DNA from 4 places in the Priestia sp. 53B2 genome. Region 2 is predicted to be linked to each of the others. Evidence: riboswitches for the same ligand, from Rfam matches in the RefSeq annotation. Region 2 holds a riboswitch; each other region holds the start of a gene.

Region 1 (5,328 bases), on a different contig from region 2:
GATACTGAATTCATACATACATTTATCGTTGTTTTATAATTAATAAATCAATTGTAAGGAGATGAAACTTTGAAAAAGAAGCTTGCACTTTATCTGTCGCTCACTCTTTTATTAATCGGGATTATCTATGTAGTTACTAATAAACCTAATAAATCCCCTACCATAAAAAAAATTTACTCCAGTCAGATTTATGAAGCTGAAAAATCTATATTAAACGGAGCAAAAACAAGCAAAGAAGTTAGCGGTTATTCCGGAGATGGATACGTAACTAATTTTCATAAAAAAGATGATTCTGCTATTTTTATTATCGATGCACCTCGAGAAGGTTTGTATAAATTAGCTATACGCTATAGAGTTTCAAGCGGAAATGGAGAAAAACACGCTGCGGTAAATTTAAATAGTGAACCCTCTGTGCAAATAATATTAAAAGAATCTGATAAATTTAAAGAATTGAATGTGGGGAAAGTACTGTTACATGAAGGAAAAAACACTATAAAAATAAGATCCGGATGGGGTTATTACGATTTAGATTACATTAAACTTACTCCTGGTTCTGCATCGAATACTTCCACATATAAAAATGACAAAGCTTCGATTAATAAGGAACCTGTAAATCAACATGCAACAAAAGAGACTAAATCATTAATGAATTTTCTTATAGATCAATACGGAAAGAAAATTTTATCTGGCCAACAGGATATGTCTGGTGTTCAATGGCTAAATAATAATATCGGCAAGAAGCCTGCCGTTGCAGGGTTTGATTTTACTGATTATTCTCCGTCTAAAGTTGCTTACGGACGTCAATCAAATCAAGTAGAAGAAGCAATTAAATGGCATGAGCAAGGAGGAATCGTTACATTTTCATGGCATTGGAACGCTCCTAAAGATCTTATTAAACAACCTGGAAAAGAATGGTACAAAGGATCCTATAAAAGTGCAACGACCTTTGACCTTCAATATGCTATGAATCATAAAGACTCTGAAGATTACCACTTGCTTTTACGGGATATCGATGCAATTGCTGTACAGTTAAAAAGACTGCAAGATGCTAAAGTTCCAATCCTATTTAGACCGTTGCACGAAGCCGAAGGAGGATGGTTTTGGTGGGGCGCCAAAGGTCCTGAACCAGCAAAACAGCTATACAAACTGATGTATAACCGCTTAACTTACTATCACAAAATTAATAATATTATTTGGGTATGGAATTCTGTATCTGAAGATTGGTATCCAGGTGATAAATATGTAGATATTGTCAGTTATGACTCCTATCCTAAAGCTGGGAACTACAATGCTATAAGTTTACAATATGACCGACTGAATTCACTTGTAAACAACAAAAAGCTTGTAAGCTTATCAGAAAATGGACCGATTCCTGAACCAACTGATTTGAAGGATTATCATATCTCATGGAGTTGGTTTCTTACGTGGAAAGATGAATACTTGAAAGATGGTATTATAAATAGCCGAGAGCATTTATTGAGGGTTTATAATAGCCCTTATGTCATTACACTTGAAGAACTTCCTGACCTTCAAATTTATAAATAGCTATATAAGAACATCCCCATTAATAGTTTAATGGGGATGTTTTATGTAACCTTCACTATAATTTTCTATTCTCTGATCCATCCGTCTTTTATTTCTAAATTTTTAACCATTTTTGCTGGAGAACCGGCTACTAGGACATTAGGTGGTACATCCTTATTTACTACACTTCCAGCTGCAACAACAGAATTTTCACCTATTGTTACACCGCTCAAAATTGAACAGCCTCGTCCAATCCAGACATTATTTTCAATCACTACTTGCTCACTCTTTAAAGAATCATTAGAATCTACAAGATGATAGTTACTGTCGATTATATTTGTCAACGGACCTATCTTTACATTATCCCCGATTCTAACTAATCTAGCACAACCTATATCTACCCCGTAATTAATAAATACATTATTTCCAAATACTATTTTCGATTCTTTGTTCTCTGTATTCAAGCTTACTTTTATGGGACGCCCAGTAATTGATAAGTTGTCTCCTGCTACAATCTGGCCTTGAGATTTTACTGAACAGCCCCCTCTTAATCGTGGTAACTTACCTGATTTTGAAAGTTTAAATTTTAACAAACTTCCCTTAGTTACTGCAAATGCTTTGTCTACAACTGACATTCAACATAACTTCCTTCCCATTATTATCAAATATCTTCAAAATACTACATTATTGGTTACAAAGGAAGTACTTTAGGATAAATAGGTATATATTTACTAAGAAACCTTATTTAAGAAGAGACTTTTCTATTTGTAATTTCGTTTCATGTTCTCGTTAAATATATTTTTATTACTCGCTTGATTAATAAACAGATTATCATACAAATTTTCCTAGTATAAATTAATGAATTTATTGTATATTGTCTAAAAATTGTGCTACCCGCTTAAAGCATTCTAATGATTATAAATAATTCCTTTAGAGGTAGGAATTATTTATCTTAATGACAAACTCTCTTTTCCTTTATCTTTTAAGGAATGCTGTAGATATTCATGCGATTCGGTCCCGCGCCAAGCTCGCCTCTCATGCCTCCTGTTCCAAATTCCAGCTGTTTATAAAACGCATCTTCTCGTTCACGTTCCGTCATGTCATTCATTTGTTTTTTTAATTCACTTTGTAATTCATTATGATTGATCCATTTATTCCATTCGTTGTTCCACGTCACGTTCATCTCTCCTGTCTTGTGTTTATCTATTAGTATTGTGAACGATTCATATGAACTAGATATGAATTTTACCAGAGACCTTTGTATCAAAATGATTTTAAAGTTAAAAATATTTTTCTTTATAAAGAACATTTTTTAGGATAAACACGTACTGAATAAGTGTATATGCATTATAATGAACAAAAGACATAAAAAAAGGACGGGCTGAATGTGGTAGGAGCCAAAATTAAAAGTTTGCGATTAAAAAAAGGATATTCAATTACACGACTAGCTGAAAATGCCAAAATTTCAAAATCATATTTATCTCATTTAGAAAAAGGGCTAAACAATAACCCTTCTCTTCACATGCTTAATAAAATTGCGTCTTCCCTTAATACAACGATTGATGAATTAATTGAAGCTGAGATTAGTCATCCTGTATCATCTTCAAAACCACTCATTAACAAAGACTGGCTTTACTTAATTGAGCAAGCAATTAAAGACGGCATGACCAAAGAAGAGTTTGTGGAATTTCAATGTTATTTAAAGTTCAGAAAAAAAATGAACTCACCAATTGATTGATTTTTATTTTTATAACAATCGACCTATTTCGACACATTTTATGAAATTTTTGCTATAAAATAGCCTGAGTTACCAATGTAAGAACTATTACAAATTCTCCAGACAAAGGCAAAACTATTGAAAAAAAGTGACGCAAAGCTTCAGGTCTAAGGCCGCTTTTGGCTATGATGGCTGGGTTCCCTGGCAAAGGGTGGATGAATGGTAATGAAAGAAGAAAATGTATTGTCAATCGATCAAGAGTGGGTAAGTCTTATCCAAATAGCTCGCACACTCGGACTTACCGCAGAAGAGGTCCGGAAATTTTTATCGGAGTTTAAGCGGAAGTGAATTTTAAAAGCACACTCTTGTTTGAGCGTGCTTTTTCCAGTTCTCCTTATTCTTCTAATGGATAAAATTTATGTTTTTCGTTATGAAGAAAATGAAATACGCTTATATTAAATGCGAATTCCTTTTCCCTGACGCTGATCAAACGTATAAATCTCCGTAAATCCGCATTGCTTTGCCATTTCAACCGCTTCTTTCATATGTGCTCCTGCGGTTTCTGCAAAGTGCGAATCAGATCCAATCGTTAAGATTTCTCCGCCTAAATCACGGTACAGCCCAACAACTTCAAGTGCCGGCAGCGCCTCACCCAGCTTCCCTCTTATACCTGAAGTATTAATTTCAATTCCGATATTGCGCTCGATTGCTTTTTTCAAAATATCTGCAAGAATATCTTTAAATTGGTGAAAGTCGTAAATGCCATATTGATCAAACGTATAGCGCTTCATTAAATCTAAATGAGCCAGCACATCAATATCCGCTTCGCTTACGAGCTTATACATTTCGTTAAAATAAGCACGGTAAATTGCTTCTTTATCATTAAGCTCCAAATGTTTACGAAGCTTGATGTTATTAATGTTGTGAACAGATCCTAAAATAAAATCAAAGTTCTCCTGCTGCATTGTTTTTTGATATTTTTCTTTCAGATAGTGCGGCTCACAAATTTCAATTCCTTTTTTAATCACTAGCTGATCTTGAAACTGATCTCTGCATTCCGCTAGTTCTCGTTCATATTTATCAAAATCCATATGACCATACGTTGGCGCTAATGGATTTAATGAAAAGTGCTCGGTAAAACAAATTTCGTTTATGCCGTTTTTTACAGCCTGTTCGCACACTTCTTTCATGACTGCCTGTGAGTCAAATGAATTGTTCGTGTGATGATGGTAGTCTACTAGATACATAATTTAGTCACCTCTAGGTATATTATACATTTCTCCTGCTCTTACTGCACATAGAGACCCTTTTCTCCCTTATCCCGCCTTTTTTCGTTCATCAAAAGTATTTCCAATAAAAAAAGATATTTTTCCTCTTCCAGTAATCCTTCTTTTCTTATAAACTAACTTAATATAGCAGATGTTCTGACATACAACTTGACAAACAACTTTTACTTACAAAAGAGAAAGGAAAGAAGAAATGCAAATTGAAAAAAGTTTCTCTCAAACAAAAAGCCCCTTTCTATCTTACTTAAGCTCTTATGCTAAAAAGATGAAAGGAGAACTAAAAGAAGAACCGAAAATTAATTATAGAGATGCGGTCGTTTCTTCAATCGGAGGCTTAATTGCGATTATTATCAGCAGCGCGATTGCACTAGCGCTTGGTTATCCAATGGCGCTTGCTCCGATTGGCGCGAGCTGCGTACTTGTTTTCGGGGCACACAAAGGCCCTTTATCACAGCCTCGCCACGTGCTTGGAGGGCATTTGCTCGCAACCGTTTCTGCACTTATTATCTGGAGTTTATTTCATCGAAGTCTCATCACCATAGCGATTGTGCTTGCCTTCGTTCTTATTTTAATGATTCTTACAAAAACCGTTCATCCTCCCGCTGCAGCTAGCGCGATTGTCGCAATTAATACTCAGGCAGGCTGGGGATACTTAGGTATTATTATGATTTGTGCATGTGTAGTTGTACTGATTTCTACCGTGTATAATAATTTATTTCAAGACCGGCAGTATCCCAGGTATTGGGTTTGATATATAAAAAAGACGTCTTCTCATGGAAGACGTCTTTTTTATTTGTTTTT
Region 2 (5,328 bases):
AAAAATGGAACATGGTAAAGTGAAATGGTTTAATGCTGAAAAAGGTTTCGGGTTTATCGAACGTGAAAATGGAGAAGATGTGTTTGTTCACTTCTCAGCTATCCAAGGGGAAGGCTTTAAGTCCCTGGATGAGGGACAAGAAGTGAGTTTCGATATTGAACAAGGACAACGTGGTCCACAGGCGACAAATGTAAATAAAGCGTAAGAATCTATAGTGAAGACCTACTGATGTATTGTATTCCCTATCAGTAGGTCTTTCTGTTTTCCCCTGATCTACTCCACATAATGCAACCATTAAAAAGGTAAGAACTGTCATTGATTTCATAAAAATTGTTCTTCATAAAAACTCTCCTCTTTTTTATATTTTTATAGGAAACGAAAAAAGCACCTTCTAATTAGAAAGATGCTTTTTCATCACAATCATTTATAAATAAAAACCTAGTTAAGGGACGCTTTTAACATACAGTGAAACACTCTCTAACGAAATTAACTTTTGTTTTGCGTATGATTGCCCATTCGATGCAAATTTCAGCACTTTAGAGAAATGCTCATTTCCCTACTTGTATTGGTTCTCATTGAAAAAGCCAACTTATTTAATAAGAGTATTGTTCTCAACTGTCTCTTTGATAAAAACAGGGATGTTATTATAAATAATAAAGTAGGTTTCCTTCTATTACAAAATTATTAGTAACCTGAATTCAACTATAAAAGAAAACATCCATTTCTTCTGGATATAAGTGTTTAACTCGTATTTCGTTCTAAGTAGCTTTCTTTATAACTAACTTATCTCCTTCTATTTTAACTTCCAAAACGTCACCGTTATTGACGTTTAAATAATTCCTTAGCTTTTTAGGGATGTTTAAGTATTTATCTTTGTTTACTACGCGCGATTGCCCAGTAAAGAAAAGATTTCCTTCTGTAAAAAACTCATATCGGTGTTTTTTTGCAACAATGGTGCCTTGGTCTTTAGTAAAAAACTGTAATTGCATACTTACTTCTAGATTAAATGATTCCAATAAAAAATTAGGAAGCCTTATCTTCCCTTCTTTTATTTTAAGTAAAGATAACCTATTTAATTCAGGTTCTATAGGCTCTTTTATTAGACCTGGGGATTTATTCTGTTTTCTTTTTTTGTAGAAAATAATATTCTTGTTAATTAATTTCACTCCTATTTTTTCACATAAATTCATATCATGTATTTCACGGAGTATCTTTGGAATTACAATATAGCCTAAATGATCGATAGTTCTAATTAAATTGTTCAACTTCATTTTTTTCTCTAAAAATACCGGTGAAGCTTCAATCTGCTTCATAATAAAATAATTTTTGTAGGTGAAGAATTGTATTGTAGCAGATGGCTGGATATTAACATGCTTTAAAAACAGAGGTGGTATCTTTACCCTCCCCATATTATCAATTATTAAGTATTCTTTAAGTGATTCGTCCTCTTTCATTAATAAAAATCCTTTCAAATGTACTTCATAAATAAAGGTTAACTTTGAATGTACCCACCATTTATTTTTTATGCCTTTATTAGCATACCTATGTTATTAAATCTTGATTTTTTATAAACTAAATAAACAGAGGGAATTCCAAATGTATTATTAATAAGAAAATAATAGGTTAAAAGTAATATTTTTAACATTATGGGTTATATTACAAATTAATTTGTTTTATAATAGGACAAGTTGTAGAGGAGGAATATTGCAATGAATAATTTAAACCATGATACTACCCTTCCCCAGGAATGGCTAGCTTTAGTTAAAGAAGCGATGAATTCCACCATTACTCCAGAGGAATTTAAGGAGTTTTGAATAGAAAATCTCAAGAATTAAATGACTATAAACAACATTAATTATAATTAATGTTGTTTATGGTTAAAGTGTTTATTTGCTTTCTAAGAACTTCTTAATTTCCTCAATGGTTAATCCCAATTCTCTAGCTTCCTTTATAAGTTTGACCCATTCTTGACTTAGTTCTTGTGCTACTAATTGTCCTTTACTGTCTATAAAAATTACCTCCAGATATTCAGGGGGCTCAGCTGCCATAGCCACTTGACCTTAGACCTGTAGCTTTGCGTCCTAGTCTTTCAACTAGTTTGCCTTTATCTCAATATGTAAATTTATAAATATCTTACTATATAATGGGTGTCGAATTATGTAAAAATAAGTATTATCATTTATTTTTTAAAACCCTTTATAACCTATTACTAATTAATATAAATAGCATTATAAAAAATAAATAAATATCCAGCTAATCACTACCTTGCTTCGCATACATCTTTCTCAATAAAGATTTTGCTCGATGAAGCCTCGCCTTAACTGTTCCCACGCTAATATTTAAGGAAGTAGCAATCTCATTGTAAGGTAAATCTTTAAAATAAAAACAGAAAAAACCACTAGTATGTTTCTAGTGGCTTTACTGTTTAAAAATCGTTATATTCTTCTAAGTCGTCATCGTCTAATGAGCCAGATATATTTTCTAAATCTGCAATCTTTCCTTCTTTCAGTTGGGGAACCTTTGAAGGCTCTTCTTCTTTGAAGGAATCGCTTCCTACAAAACCTGTTGTTTTTGCTAATGCCTTTAAATCAGCTAATTCATTCTTGATATGTTCAAACATTTCGTAGGTTTTTTTGTCTTCAATTGCTTTTCTTCCTGTAGATGAATCATCTAGATCACGCAGAATTAAAGATGAAATATAATCCCCTAACTTGCGGGATTTTGCATATTTAGCTAGTTTATTATAAACTTCATCACTCAATCGATTTGTCTTAATCGTAAACGCATTTTGACGCTCTGACATCCCCATCACCTACGTTGTTAGGATTTAACGGCTTTCTTCTCTGCTGCTTGCTTCTTTTGAACGTAACCAATACTACGAATCTCTAAGCCAAATAAATTTAAATGGCGGCTATCTTGGGGAACCTTATGATACTTCTCCGTACGTTCTTCTCCAATTTTGTCACGCATACTATTCATGATAGCGACTTCTAAAGTAGGAGCTACCCCGCCGCAGTATACATACTTACGCAGTTTATTTGCTGGTGGTGGTGCGACATCATTTAATTTAGCCAATAAGATTTCCACATATTCTCGTAGTGAAGATTTGATTGTGCTTGTTAAATCAATGGATTCGCCTGTATTCTCGTTTTTCAATACAAACTTTTGCTTACTGTAGTTATCAAGAATAAATTGATCAAAGGCACGTAAGTCTGTAAATAATTCTAGGAATTTCTCTTTGCGCAATTTATCAATATGCGCTAAATACGGAATTCCTTCAATGCTCTGGAACGATTCACGGCTATTGGCAGCCTTCAACCCTTCAGGTAGAATAACCACATCAATGGAACCTCCACCAATATCCACCATGACCGTTTCACATTCTACATACTCATTCGCATCTTCACGATCTTGAAGTGTTAAGTCTTTTTTTAACGCAAAACGTGCACTTTCTCCCTCTTTTAAGCATGCACTTTCTTCTACTACTACCTTTAAGGTATTTTCAAATCCAGGTGTATGCACAGTAAACGAATGGTCGCCTAAAAAGCGATTAGCCATGGCTTTTTGAGCTGCCCCAAATGTGCTCTCTTTCTTAAGTAGCCAGATTGGTAACATGGTAGAAAAATAGTCAATTTCAATTGTATTGTCTTTTTTATTTTTCGCATGTAACGCATGGTAATACGCAATGGCAGCTAAAAAAGTGATGTATGGAATATGACTTGTAATTTTATTATGTAATTTATTAATGTGATTATTAGCTAGCAATTGACTAGCTGCAATGTCACCTACTAAGAAATAACGCTCTTTCTCTTCGCCCTCAATGGTTGTAGAAAGTAAAATGCGCTTCTTAAATTCTTCTGGAGCTGTAACCGCATCTGTGAAAAAGGAGTCGGCTGCTTCTTTTTGAAGTTCAACTACATTCGTTGGAAAATCAAATAGATATCCATCCATAATGTTCATATCAACAGAGTTACCGCAGTCTTTATTAAAACGTGAAATTTTCATTTATAAACACCTCATCTTTTAAGTTGAACTTATATTCAACTTATTGTACTTGATATAGGATAAATATTCAATATGTGGGAGCAACTAAGTTATCTACAAAACATTACATCTATCAACAATTATTCAAATTAAGTAGAACTTGTATCTATAAACAATATTCAGACTCAATACCTTATTTGCCTTACTTTATAGCTTCAACATAAAAAGAGCCTGCATCAAAAATGACGCAGGCTCCCCTCTCTTGCTAAAAATAATTCTCATGTTCATTTGCCCATGTGAGGCCCTTTCGTTACGTATAACGGTTCATAACGAGAGTACCATTCGTTAAATCACAATACCTACTTGTCAATTGGGATAATACATTTGCTGAAGTCGCTGTTACGTCTTTCAAAACCGAACCAGTCCCTTCATTAAGCTAAGTATTTAACCTTTCACAGTATTCAATTCTACATGATATTGATACTGTACTATATGTGTACCACGTCTTTTAGAATTAAAACATAACGTATTTTATTCTATTTCCTTTGGTTGTACTTTTACAACGAAAATGCTTTGTTTTTCATTATAGGTATTTAGATAAGCATTCATAACTAATTTTTTACTCTCCTAATTCTATACCTTCCTGCTTTGTCTCCTCTTTTAGATTATATAGAGGTAATATAAAAAGCAAACCTATAATAAACAAGACTGCTGCTGCTTCAAATATGGCAACTAATGAAAACTGCTCTTTTAGAATACCAGCTACACTCATCGTCAATACCATGGCTCCTGTAAAAAGAGGGCTTAGAATCCCATTGACCCTGCCAATAAAAGCAGCCTCTGTTCTCTGTAAGATCATCGTATTGATGCCAATCTGAATACACGGTAACATGAGACCATTTAGAAACTGAGCTCCCAGCGTCAGCCATAGGTTTACTGATAATCCCATTATGGCAAACCCAATTGCATTACCAACCATTCCAAATGCCAGCAGCCTTTGCGGCGCTACTGTTTTGGCAAAAATCATTACTACTGCTCCGCCTAAGATCATACCAATTCCATTAGCTGTAAGTAACCACTGGAGATTTTCTTTTGCTAAGCCCAACTGCTCTGTTACAAGGAAAATTGAAAGAGGCTGAATAAACCCTATTCCTAGTCCAGCTGCTAAAAAGCATAGACCTAACAGGCTCAACTCTTTCTTCCCTAAAACATACTTAATACCACTTTTCATTTCACTTAGCAGTGATGTAGTTCCATTCTCTTCTTCCATCTTTCGATCAGAAGGTAGAAAAGTGAGCGCTGCTGCTGAAAGTAAAAAGGCTGTACCTGTGATCGCAATGGAGA
Region 3 (5,328 bases), on a different contig from region 2:
CACGACGTAGGCGACCGTTTGCTGCAGCGCATCGCTAAACGATTGAAAAAATTCGTAACCCCAAATGTAATACTAGCTAGAGTAGGAGAAGACGAGCTTGCGATTTGTTTTTCATCTCTTGAACACATAAATGAATGTCCAAATCTAGCTGCTGCTCTTTTACAAGAAATCGAAAAAGAAATTACCATTGACGACTTTTCTCTTTACGTCACAGCCAGTATAGGAATCAGCATCTACCCGCATGACGGTGAAGATGCAAAGATGCTACTAACGAATGCTAACCTTGCTATGCGGCGTGCAAAAGAAGTCGGACGAAGCGACTGGCAGCTGTACTCTCCGTTAATGGACAGCGAGACGTATAAAAGCTACCACCTGGAAAAAGGACTGCGCAACGCACTTCTTCAAGATGAATTTTTTATTGAATATCAGCCAATGGTTCATACAAACAGCAGAGAGATTGATAGTATCGAAGCGTTAATTCGCTGGAATCATCCGGAATGGGGACGCGTATCACCGGAAGACTTTATTCCATTAGCAGAAGAAACTCATTTAATTATTGAACTCGGCGACTGGGTAATCCAGCATGTGTGCAAGCAACTGCAGCAGTGGAAGAATCAAGGATTACAAACCGTGCCCGTTTCGATTAACGTCTCGTCTAAACATTTGCTGAAACGCGGATTTGTAGAGCACGTTCAACAAACGTTAGCTCATTACAACATCGATCCTTCATTCATTGAATTTGAAGTGACGGAAAGCTCCATTATTCAGTATGAAGAACACGTAAAAAAAGTCATGGATGAATTAAAGAAAATTGGCGTAACGTTTGCTTTAGATGATTTTGGCACCGGCTTTTCTTCGTTATCACATTTAAAAGACTTCGAATTTAACACACTCAAAATCGATAAAACATTTATTCAACACGCGACTGATAAAGGAAAGCAGCAGGCCATTACAAAAAGCATTTTGTACTTAGCTCATGCTCTTAACATGAAAGTGATTGCAGAAGGCGTTGAAACAAAAGAGCAGCTCGCCTTTTTACAAAGACACGAATGTTCCTTTATTCAAGGCTATATTGTCAGTCAGCCGGCTGCTCATCAAAAAATCGCAGAATATTTAAAGAGGCGATTTCTATAAAAAAGTGATGTCTTAACGAGACATCACTTTTTTTACGCTTGAATAGGTTTTCGAAGCGTCCAAATTTGGTAAAACATATAAAGAGACTGATAGATGGTCAAATACGTCAGCAAGATCCAGCCGTTCATTAAGTACGGATAAATGGCTTGCTGTACAGAAGGGCTCGTTAAGTAGTCACGGAAATAAATGCATAGTACCACAATCATTCCTGTAAATGCAAAGCCCGTTAAAATCCCTTGCCCTAATTTACTGTGCGTTTTCCCGTTTTCTGCGTTGTATTGATTTGCCCAGCCGTCTTTTTTATTAGCGGCAAGTCTCTCTAGCCATACTTGACTAAACGTAATTAAATTCACCCACAGATAAATCTCCGGACTAATCAAAAGACCGGCCAGTATCACATCAATCGGCCTGTGCATCGGCGTTTTGACAGCGAGCATAATATTTAACACAGAAGCTAACGCAATTGGAATCACCCAAAGCCAAGACCAGTAAAATTGATCGGTCGCAAGCGCAGCCGATAACAATAAAATAAACAGCAGGCGAATAAGTAAATCACATAGTGTCTTGATCTGTGAACGCCACAGCTTTCCTTTATGCTTGGTTCTCACGTCCAAGTTTCCGTTTGTCAGTAAATCAACGGTTCCAGACTTCCATTTATTACGCTGTTCACGGTACGTATGATAGCTTCTCATCGAGTCCACGAAGCAGCGAGCGCCTGGACTGATTAACGTTTTCCAATTGGACTTTTGCAGCTGCCACGTCAGCAGCATATCCTCAACGTCGCTGTCATTTTGCCAAGGACCGTCAAGCTTATTTTCTTCCACTATATTTTGAAGCGCTTCAGGGCGAAACAGCGTAGCCTGACCGCCGAGTACGTACGTGCTTCCGCCGTGATACTGAAGATCTAACAGCCAGCTCGCCATATCCTGCTTTTGCTGGTGTGTCCACCACCTGGCTACCGGTCCGCCGTACTCGCTGCTTGCGAGCTTTTCCTCGTAATGGACATCATCTTTTGAAAGCGAGCTTTTCTTTTTAGGCATTCTCATCGTATATTTTGCCATCACGCCGCCGATGTTTCGCGACGTCATTAAATCTTCCCATAAATTAATAAGTGCTTTTGGAGCTAAGCGGCTGTCTGCATCCATCCCTAAAATCGCTTTAATCGACTCTTTATACAGCTGCTGATATTTCGTCAGCGTCGTATTATATAAATCTAGCGTATCTCCATATATCTTTTTCCAAACCGTATTTAACGCGCCGACTTTTCGTTGTTTATTGCCTTCAGTGACAAGTACTTTTACATTTAAGTCAAATTCATCTCCAGCCAGCTCCGCTTTTTCTTTTGTGCGGTCCGTACAGTTATCTGCAATCACAAATACATCGAGCTCCACATTATTCGGAAGAAGCTGATCGCCTAAACCTGCCAAGCAGTCACGAATTGATTTTTCTTCATTGTGCGCCGGAATAAAAGCCACGATGCGCGGCCTCATATACGAAGCTCCAATACTTCCAGTAACGACACGCTGATTGTTCATGTTTTCCTTTACCTCCTGATGTATCAGGAAACCCAGCCGTCCTAGTCCTATGACCTTAGACCTGAGGTTTTGCGTCCCAGCCTTTCGACTGGTTTGCCTTTGACTGAACAAGTTAAGTTCACTACTCTTCGTTCCGTTTAAAGAACAAAATACCTAAAATAATACTATATAACGAATGTATTTTTTAGATTTTACCATAAAAATAGGTTGAATTACCCTAAAAAAGATTCGACAAATTTCGATGATTACTTGCGCTTACAAAGTAGATACATAGTAAATTGCTCTCGAAAGAAACGCTTTCCAACGGGCTTTTTAATCGCTACTTCAGAAAATAAATAGCAGGAGATGAAGAAAAAGGAATAGAAGCAAAGGGTAGCAAATTAACTGCTGATGATACTGGTGAAGATACCCAAACCATGCCAGAAGATATAACGAAAGCAGAGCGTTTAGAAAGAGGAATTCTATTATATAGTTAAGGCTCAAAGGTTGAACATGCTACTTATAAAATAACGCAAGAAAGTAAAAACAAGATAGGGATAAAATTTCAGCAAGAGTCACGATTAAAACGTTTGTGAAGATTTGGTAAGCGTAGACCTTTTCGGCATCCAGTTTTCCGTTAAAGATAAAAAATCAGGAGAAGATCAGCTTCTTATGGAAGACGAGCACAAATTTAAACAAGTGCCACCAGGCTATTTACTCAGGTTTGTCATTCATTTTTTTATTAAAAACCTTCCTAAAAACGCCAACTATTTCTATCTATATATGGATAGCACTATTGCCCTTTACTGAAGAAACATATTGGTAGCTTGACAGGTTGTCAGATAGTAAACAGTAAAGGTAAATGTTGTTTAAAGAAGCGATTGTCTGTGGATGGTTTATCATGCAAGAGGGCCTATACTTTAGGCGTTGATGATACATACCTTGTCTAGAATGTAAGATAAGACTAGTTTATAGTTAACAAAAATGTGAGAGGTTTTTAAAAGAGAAGGAGTAAATGATTTTTTAAAAAGTATTCAAATAGAGTCTATCTCTAGCAACAGCATCAATAAAATTCTAAAAAAATAAAAATAGAGTGTAAACAACTTACCCCCAATGTCGATATATAGTATGAACATATTTCCTAGAGGTATATGTTTGATTACTGTCATTCCTCACTTAATTAATTATTAAGTGAGGGGCTTCTTGAATACAAGGATGTAACCAAGAAGTAAAACCAATTATATGGAGGTAAAGGAAAATGAGAATTAATCACAATATTACGGCGTTGAATACGTATCGTCAATTTAACAATGCAAACAATGCACAATCAAAATCAATGGAGAAGTTATCTTCTGGACTTCGTATTAACAGTGCGGCGGATGATGCTGCAGGTCTTGCAATTTCGGAAAAAATGAGAGGGCAGGTTCGTGGGTTGGATATGGCTTCTAAGAATGCGCAAGATGGCATTTCTATGCTTCAAACAGCAGAGGGTGGACTTAACGAAGTTCATGATATACTTCAACGTCAACGTGAACTAGCAGTTCAAGCTTCAAGTGATACAAATGTAGCAGCGGATCGTACAGCTTTAAAAGACGAATTTGATCAACTGTCTGCTGAAATTGGGCGTATTAAAGATAACACAACGTTCAATACAAAAAAATTATTAGATGGTTCAGATACAGATGGTAAGATTCAGGTTGGAGCAGATGCAGATCAGACAATCGTCGTTGATTTTACAACTACTGGACTAAATCTTTCCGATGCTCATACTGCAGTATCTGCGCTTGATATCTCAACACAAACTGGTGCTAACGATGCTATCACAGCTGTTCAATCTCAAATCGAGTCTGTATCTTCAGGTCGTTCTTATCTAGGCGCGCTTCAAAATCGTTTAGATCATACAATTAATAACTTAAATAATGCTTCAGAAAATTTAACTGCAGCAGAATCTCGTGTTCGTGACGTAGATTATGCTTTAGCTGCATAGCCAGTGACAAGCACAGTCGTCCTAGCTGGTAACGGCTAGCGATTATAATTGGGTGAATTGCTGGAAACCCCTTAGAGCTTTTCTTACCACAACGTAGTTGAAAACGACAAGCGTGATGGTGTGAAAAAAGAAAAGATTGGGCAATCAGCAGCCAAGCTCCTGTCTCGAAAGAGTGGAGAAGGTTCAACGACTAGGATAGACCATCTAAAAGCCAAGCTCAAGATGATGAAATCCGTAGGTAAAACAATGTTCATCAGCATTGTGAATCCGAAGTGCCCGACCCCTACTGATATAATAGGGTGAAGATATAGTCTGGTCATTTATGAAAGTAAATGTTCGCACGATGGCGAAAGAAATGATGGAACAAACGAAGAATTCAATTCTGTCTCAAGCATCACAAGCAATGTTGGCTCAATCTAATCAGATGCCTCAAGGAGTATTACAACTTTTGAGATAATGATTAAAGGGCGTCTAGCTTAGTAACGAGCTAGAGTATAACTGGGTGAATTGCTGGAACTTCCTAAAGCTTTATCAACCACAACGGAACTGCAAACGGTAAGCGTGATGGTTTGAAAATGATGAAGATAAAACAATGGATAATCAGCAGCCAAGCTTCTGTGAGGAAACTCTGGAGAAGGTTCAACGACTAGAGAATACGGTCTAAGGTAAAAACTATGACTATGAATCTCGTAG
Region 4 (5,328 bases), on a different contig from region 2:
GATGTACTATCTGATATGTTTCCAGAAGCTAAACAACCTGATCCAGTACCTGGCTTATATACAATTCAAGAAGGAGATACATTCTGGTCTATTGCTTTAAAAGATGGAAAGGAAGGTATTACTGTAGAGGATTTAATTGCGGCTAATCCAGATGTAAAACCATCTCAATTAAAAATCGGTCAAACAATTAAATTCGGTACCGCAAAGAATACTTATACACCAACTCCAGAAACGCCTAAAAAAAATCAGTCAGAATATAAATATCCTCTTCCTTCAGGGGTGCTTAAGGTAGGTTCAACGGATAAGAGCGCAATCAAACAGCTTCAGGAGGCTTTAAATGCTGTGTATTTTAAGTGTGGTGCAGCAGATGGAATCTATGGAGCTAAGACAACAGATGCTGTAACACGTTTCCAGAAAGTTTACTTACCATATGAAGTGGATGGAACATACGGTCCTAATACAAAAGGTAAACTACAAGCTGTATTGAAATCTAAAGGTTACTAACTTATGTTCATTGTTAAGTGAAAATATCTAAAAAAGGGTCTTGCAGTTAGATGCTGAGGACCCTTTTTTAAAAAAATATATTCCCTCCTGGAATTGATTTTAAATTAGTTATTTAAAGCCGAAAAGACTCTTTGAAACTTTGCCCATATGTCGATAAGTGGTGCTTTCACCACCTATAAGTGTTAAAGGTCTCTCTATATATGGAAAGATAAAAGAGAGTGCCTCATCTGTAATAAGTACAACTTGGTTATTATCTGACCAAAGGCCTTTAACTTTGACTAAGCCCGGTTCCATAACTTCTACATCCAAAAGAGTTAAAATACCTTTTTCAAGAGAATAACCTATGCTAAGCATTTTAGGTAAAGCCCATAATGGTATAAAATCTAAAAAGTTTGATGTTGTGATTTTGATTCTTCCAGGTCTTCTTGTATACTCTATTTTCTCATCTAATTTATACTTTACATGATTCTCCACTACTTTGATTGTTTCCTCATTTTTTAAATCTCTGATACTCAAATTCATTAAAAAAATATCTCCATCTACCAACTTAAACCCTAATTTATTACTATTGGATAATTCGAATACAGTTACACCCGATGGGCCTGTGACATTAATAGTTCCTAATAATAATTTAGAATCTAAATCAGGTTCAATGAATAGTTGATCTCTATTATTTTTTGTTCTTTTTATATTTTTCCACCGATAGACGGTTGCATCATCAATTTTTAGAACCCCGTAATGTACTTCATCATGACACGCTGGACATATAGCTATCATATGTTTTTCATCATGGGTTTTATAAATTGCCCACTCTTGAATGTGATGAATATGAACCCGATAATTAGTACATCCTGGATTTGCACATTTCATTCCAGCCTCTTTAATTAATCGCTCTTTCATGTCCTTTTTTACTGGAGGTCTATTTGCCAAGTGTATCTCCACCTTTTTAGTTTTTCTTTGAGCCATCTTCTTTATCAAATTCGTATAAATCATCCACTTTTCTATTTAGCACCTTTGCTAACATAAATAATTTATCAGCACCTGGATAATTATTAACTGCAATCCAATTAGATAATTGAGTTGGTGAAACACCTACTTTTTTAGCTACATGTTTTTTTAGATATCCTTCCTCTTCAATAATTTTGTCGGTTTTACAAATTAACTTCATTTTCATCGCCTATGTCATAAATTCGCTTTATAGTGAACAAGCTCCTTCCAATAAACTTCAATAACAATCAAAAAATATTTAAAGGACAAATTCTGATATTTAATACTGCGCCCTCCTATTTATCAAAGAGTTGAGTGGCGGTTATCGTGACGTTCTATATGACGTAGATATGCAGAACCAACGCTATTCTAAAAATTTCAACTATGATAGTTATAGGTATTTTTAGTTGTCGTTAAGTCAGGGAGTATCTACTATGTAGATGCTTTGGAAATGTGTATGCTTTTTTAAATAGTTTCAGGGGAGTTTATTTAGCGGATAAATAAATGATAATAAAAAATGAAAGATTACGAGAAATTCATTTCTTTTCGAGGCGAAAAGTACTTAGAGCCCTAAACTAGTGAATTTGCGAAGGTGATTAAAAAGAAAACTAGAAGCATCTAAACGAGGTTATATGATAAGAGCTCAGTAGTAAAATATTCTGGTATTTCATCATACTACAAGCCTTATACATAAAAGAGAGTACATAAATTCAGTACAAGGAATTTATGTACGACAACGAACTAAAATAGTAATTCAACCTTTCAGGCATATAAGCGTAAGTGTTTTATAGCAACAAGTAATTTGAAATATATCTTTTGACTCTCAATTGGAACGTAATTGTTATTTAATTATATCTTAGGTATTGGATGGATTTATATGTAAAATAAATCGTAAGACCTAGTGAACTTTCCTCGTTTATCAACTATACTGATTTATGTAAAAAATTCATATATTTCTAATTATATAATTAAATGTAAAATAATAACAATAAAATACAGGCAAACTAATCGAAAGACTCAGATGTAAAACCAAAGGTCTAAGGTCAAATGACTATGACAGCTTGTTTACCTGGTAAAAGGAGAATTTAAAGTGAGAGAGTTTTTTAAAAAAATCTTCAAGTGTAAGGCTAAGAATCAGCATAAAATAGAAATTTCTTCTGGGAGATGTATTAGATGCGGAAAAGAAATTGGTAGGTGATAAGTTCCTGCATGAATGTACGAAGTGTGGTATGAAGAATAGTATTTGTTATCTAAACCCTTTTTATTATATGATGTTGAATGTGTATTTTAATGAAGGAAGGATCGTATATGAATCTTAAAGTAAGAGTTCAGAAGTCAGGAAAGATTCAATTATCGGATGAATTTATTACTTTATTAAACCCTAGTAAGAATAACCCAAGTATAGAGTTCTTTATACATAATGCAGATATTGTGGTAAGAAAGTTTGATTCTTTAGGAACTGTTAACGGATTGGAACCTATTAGACGACATATACATCAAAATGGATATGTTGTTATTCCAAAACAAATAAGAGGGAAATTATCATTAAAAGAAAATGACTATTTAGAAATACATAAGCGAAGAGATACTATTGTAATGAAAAAAATTGTTATTAAAACCAATGTTATTAAGAGATGTTTAGTGACTGGTGAAGAATCAGAAGATAATCTTGAGTTTTTGAATGGGAAATTAATATTAAGCAAACAAGGCCTTGGAAAATTAATTTCAGAGATAGAATCAAAATTTTTATATGAAAACAAAAAGAAGAGTTGTTAGTATAGTTAGCCCTTGTATTAAAAGCAGCGTGGACGGCGGTAGGTTTCTGCGTGAATGTACCAACTGTGGTATGAAAAAGAATATTTAATAATTTCCTCTTACTCCCTGTTATTTATTTAGATAACCTCTACACAATATAATTAAGGGGTGAATCTTTATGACAGATAACAATGTTGGTTTTGGAGTTAGTGGAAATGCAGATACTAGACAAAAAACTAATATTTCTAGTGAAGCTACTATGATAAATAAGGTAAAACAAGATAACTTCGAAAAGCTTAACCATCAATTAAATTCAGTATCCGATGATGCATTTAGAGCAGATCGTGATGAAGACTAAATACGTAAATATTGTCTTATGTAAATGTGCGAATTGCGGATTAAAAAAATATATAATAAAAAATCCCTCTTAAGTGGAGAAGGATAAACATAGATGAAACCTCCTTATAATCCAAGGAGGTTTATCTTTTCTAGAACATAGTAATTGACTTACTACGCATCATCCTTTTAATTTAACGATTGTTAGGAAATACTCTTCGAACGGTTTCAGTAAACTCTTCAAATAGACCATCTCTTGACGCGTCTTCATTAATCCGGTTTCCGTATCCTTCCATACGATTCACAAAATCAGGATCGGATGACACATATACATTTCGAATATCCCGATCTGTAGCTTTAACTTGATCTGAAATCTTCTTTTTTAAACGATCGGTCACTTCTCCGTTTGCTCCATTCTTTAAAACAACAGCCACGTATGCATTTCGGTTTGTAACAATCACATTCGCAGTGTCTACTTCGTCTAATTTAGCAATACGATCTGCAGCCTTATCAGCTACTTCTAATCGTGTTTGATTATTGTCATTATTATTATCATCCCCATTAGGATCATATCCAACATTTAGTGGCCCATTGTTGTTACGAGCATTCTGTGCTCTTTGTTCCGAAGGTTCTTCAGTTGGATCGGGCTCAGCTTCATCCTTTTTATCATTCCAATTTCTATCGAGTTGGTCCCCAACATTTAGTGGTCTATTGTTATTACGATTGTTCTCTGCCTTTTGTTCCGAAGGTTCTTCAGTTGGATCAGGCTCAGCTTCATCCTTTTTATCATTACAACCAAAAAGGAATCCTACAGATAAAATGGTTGATAGGAGACCAAATAAATATTTTCTTTTCTTCATCTTGTCTTCACTCCTTGTAATATTCGTATATCTTTTAAAATCCGCATTATTTTCAAGAATAATTACAGGGAATAATATGAAAATGAAAAGGGGTAGTATCATTTTCCAGTATATATAAGTAAAGTCGTCAAAAAATAAAGGCGTTGGAAGAGTATGTTCTTTCAAACAAATATAAAAGAGGTATTCGCATAATGAACAATTTACGCTGGTTAACTTCCTTATTTAATTTCGGTCGCAATAATAGAGGGATATTTGGGAAGAGACGGAATAACAGAAGCGGGATGTTTTCGTTATTGGGGCTTGGGATTGGGGCTGTTGCCACTTATGGGATAACAAGAGGGCGTGGAACTAAGATGACACCAGCAGCCGTACAAACAATGACGAGTAGAAGCCAAATGAAAAACGGCATATCTAACCAATAAAAGATAAGCATACTTTCTCTACGATATATAAGTTGAAGACTAACGATAACTTTAATTATGGTAACAACAGATTTAATGTACACATATATTAATGGTTCACAATGCTGTTTGCAAAAAATAAGAGCCCCTGGATTTAACAAAAATCCAAGGGCTTTTCAATATTACTTAAACCTCTTGTTTTCTAATACGCTCACTTTTGCGTTCGTTGATTTTCCTATTTGTTTCGTGTGCTTAACCAGTCGAATGATAGTATTAAACCTAATTTATGTGATGTTTTCTTAAACTAAGCTCCTCTTGATTCTATGGGGGACAAAATTTCCGTGAATAACCGACCTCTTTTTTGGGAGAAAATAAAGGCTGTAATTTAAAAAGGAGGTTATAATTTATGTCATTCATATGGATGCTAATTGTTGGAGGCATTATTGGTTGGTTAGCAGGTTTAATTACAGGACGCAATATTCCAG

Evidence for each region. A riboswitch is a leader RNA that binds a small molecule or an ion and turns the genes downstream of it on or off. The one in region 2 is predicted to bind cyclic di-GMP.
Region 1: it holds a riboswitch for cyclic di-GMP, as region 2 does, so the genes downstream of both, ACN6NE_RS16540 (anti-repressor SinI family protein) here and ACN6NE_RS30360 (anti-repressor SinI family protein) in region 2, are expected to answer to the same signal.
Region 3: it holds a riboswitch for cyclic di-GMP, as region 2 does, so the genes downstream of both, ACN6NE_RS16485 (glycosyltransferase family 2 protein) here and ACN6NE_RS30360 (anti-repressor SinI family protein) in region 2, are expected to answer to the same signal.
Region 4: it holds a riboswitch for cyclic di-GMP, as region 2 does, so the genes downstream of both, ACN6NE_RS23800 (AbrB/MazE/SpoVT family DNA-binding domain-containing protein) here and ACN6NE_RS30360 (anti-repressor SinI family protein) in region 2, are expected to answer to the same signal.

What each region holds. Positions count from the first base shown of each region.
Region 1 is NZ_JBLZXA010000020.1:471,527-476,854, reverse strand. Features, by position in the region: gene ACN6NE_RS16560 (glycosyl hydrolase) at 70-1,545, shown strand; gene ACN6NE_RS16555 (acyltransferase) at 1,611-2,159, opposite strand; gene ACN6NE_RS16550 (hypothetical protein) at 2,507-2,701, opposite strand; gene ACN6NE_RS16545 (helix-turn-helix domain-containing protein) at 2,912-3,262, shown strand; cyclic di-GMP riboswitch class I at 3,360-3,446, shown strand; gene ACN6NE_RS16540 (anti-repressor SinI family protein) at 3,461-3,589, shown strand; gene ACN6NE_RS16535 (histidinol-phosphatase HisJ family protein) at 3,697-4,488, opposite strand; gene ACN6NE_RS16530 (HPP family protein) at 4,721-5,278, shown strand.
Region 2 is NZ_JBLZXA010000041.1:32,818-38,145, forward strand. Features, by position in the region: gene ACN6NE_RS30345 (cold-shock protein) at 5-205, shown strand; gene ACN6NE_RS30350 (AbrB/MazE/SpoVT family DNA-binding domain-containing protein) at 759-1,454, opposite strand; gene ACN6NE_RS30355 (anti-repressor SinI family protein) at 1,710-1,814, shown strand; gene ACN6NE_RS30360 (anti-repressor SinI family protein) at 1,887-2,048, opposite strand; cyclic di-GMP riboswitch class I at 2,029-2,113, opposite strand; partial or broken gene ACN6NE_RS30365 (RNA polymerase sigma factor) at 2,254-2,370, opposite strand; gene ACN6NE_RS30370 (hypothetical protein) at 2,426-2,803, opposite strand; gene ACN6NE_RS30375 (Alp7A family actin-like protein) at 2,821-4,005, opposite strand; gene ACN6NE_RS30380 (MFS transporter) at 4,604-5,328, opposite strand, start outside.
Region 3 is NZ_JBLZXA010000020.1:459,595-464,922, forward strand. Features, by position in the region: gene ACN6NE_RS16480 (sensor domain-containing protein) at 1-1,134, shown strand, start outside; gene ACN6NE_RS16485 (glycosyltransferase family 2 protein) at 1,167-2,669, opposite strand; cyclic di-GMP riboswitch class I at 2,693-2,777, opposite strand; gene ACN6NE_RS16490 (flagellin N-terminal helical domain-containing protein) at 3,907-4,635, shown strand; gene ACN6NE_RS16495 (flagellin) at 4,991-5,092, shown strand.
Region 4 is NZ_JBLZXA010000027.1:631,201-636,528, forward strand. Features, by position in the region: gene ACN6NE_RS23785 (peptidoglycan-binding protein) at 1-504, shown strand, start outside; gene ACN6NE_RS23790 (HNH endonuclease signature motif containing protein) at 613-1,434, opposite strand; gene ACN6NE_RS23795 (helix-turn-helix domain-containing protein) at 1,451-1,672, opposite strand; cyclic di-GMP riboswitch class I at 2,480-2,564, shown strand; gene ACN6NE_RS23800 (AbrB/MazE/SpoVT family DNA-binding domain-containing protein) at 2,800-3,267, shown strand; gene ACN6NE_RS23805 (DUF8096 family protein) at 3,242-3,355, shown strand; gene ACN6NE_RS23810 (hypothetical protein) at 3,425-3,604, shown strand; gene ACN6NE_RS23815 (YhcN/YlaJ family sporulation lipoprotein) at 3,777-4,442, opposite strand; gene ACN6NE_RS23820 (hypothetical protein) at 4,634-4,864, shown strand; gene ACN6NE_RS23825 (GlsB/YeaQ/YmgE family stress response membrane protein) at 5,250-5,328, shown strand, end outside.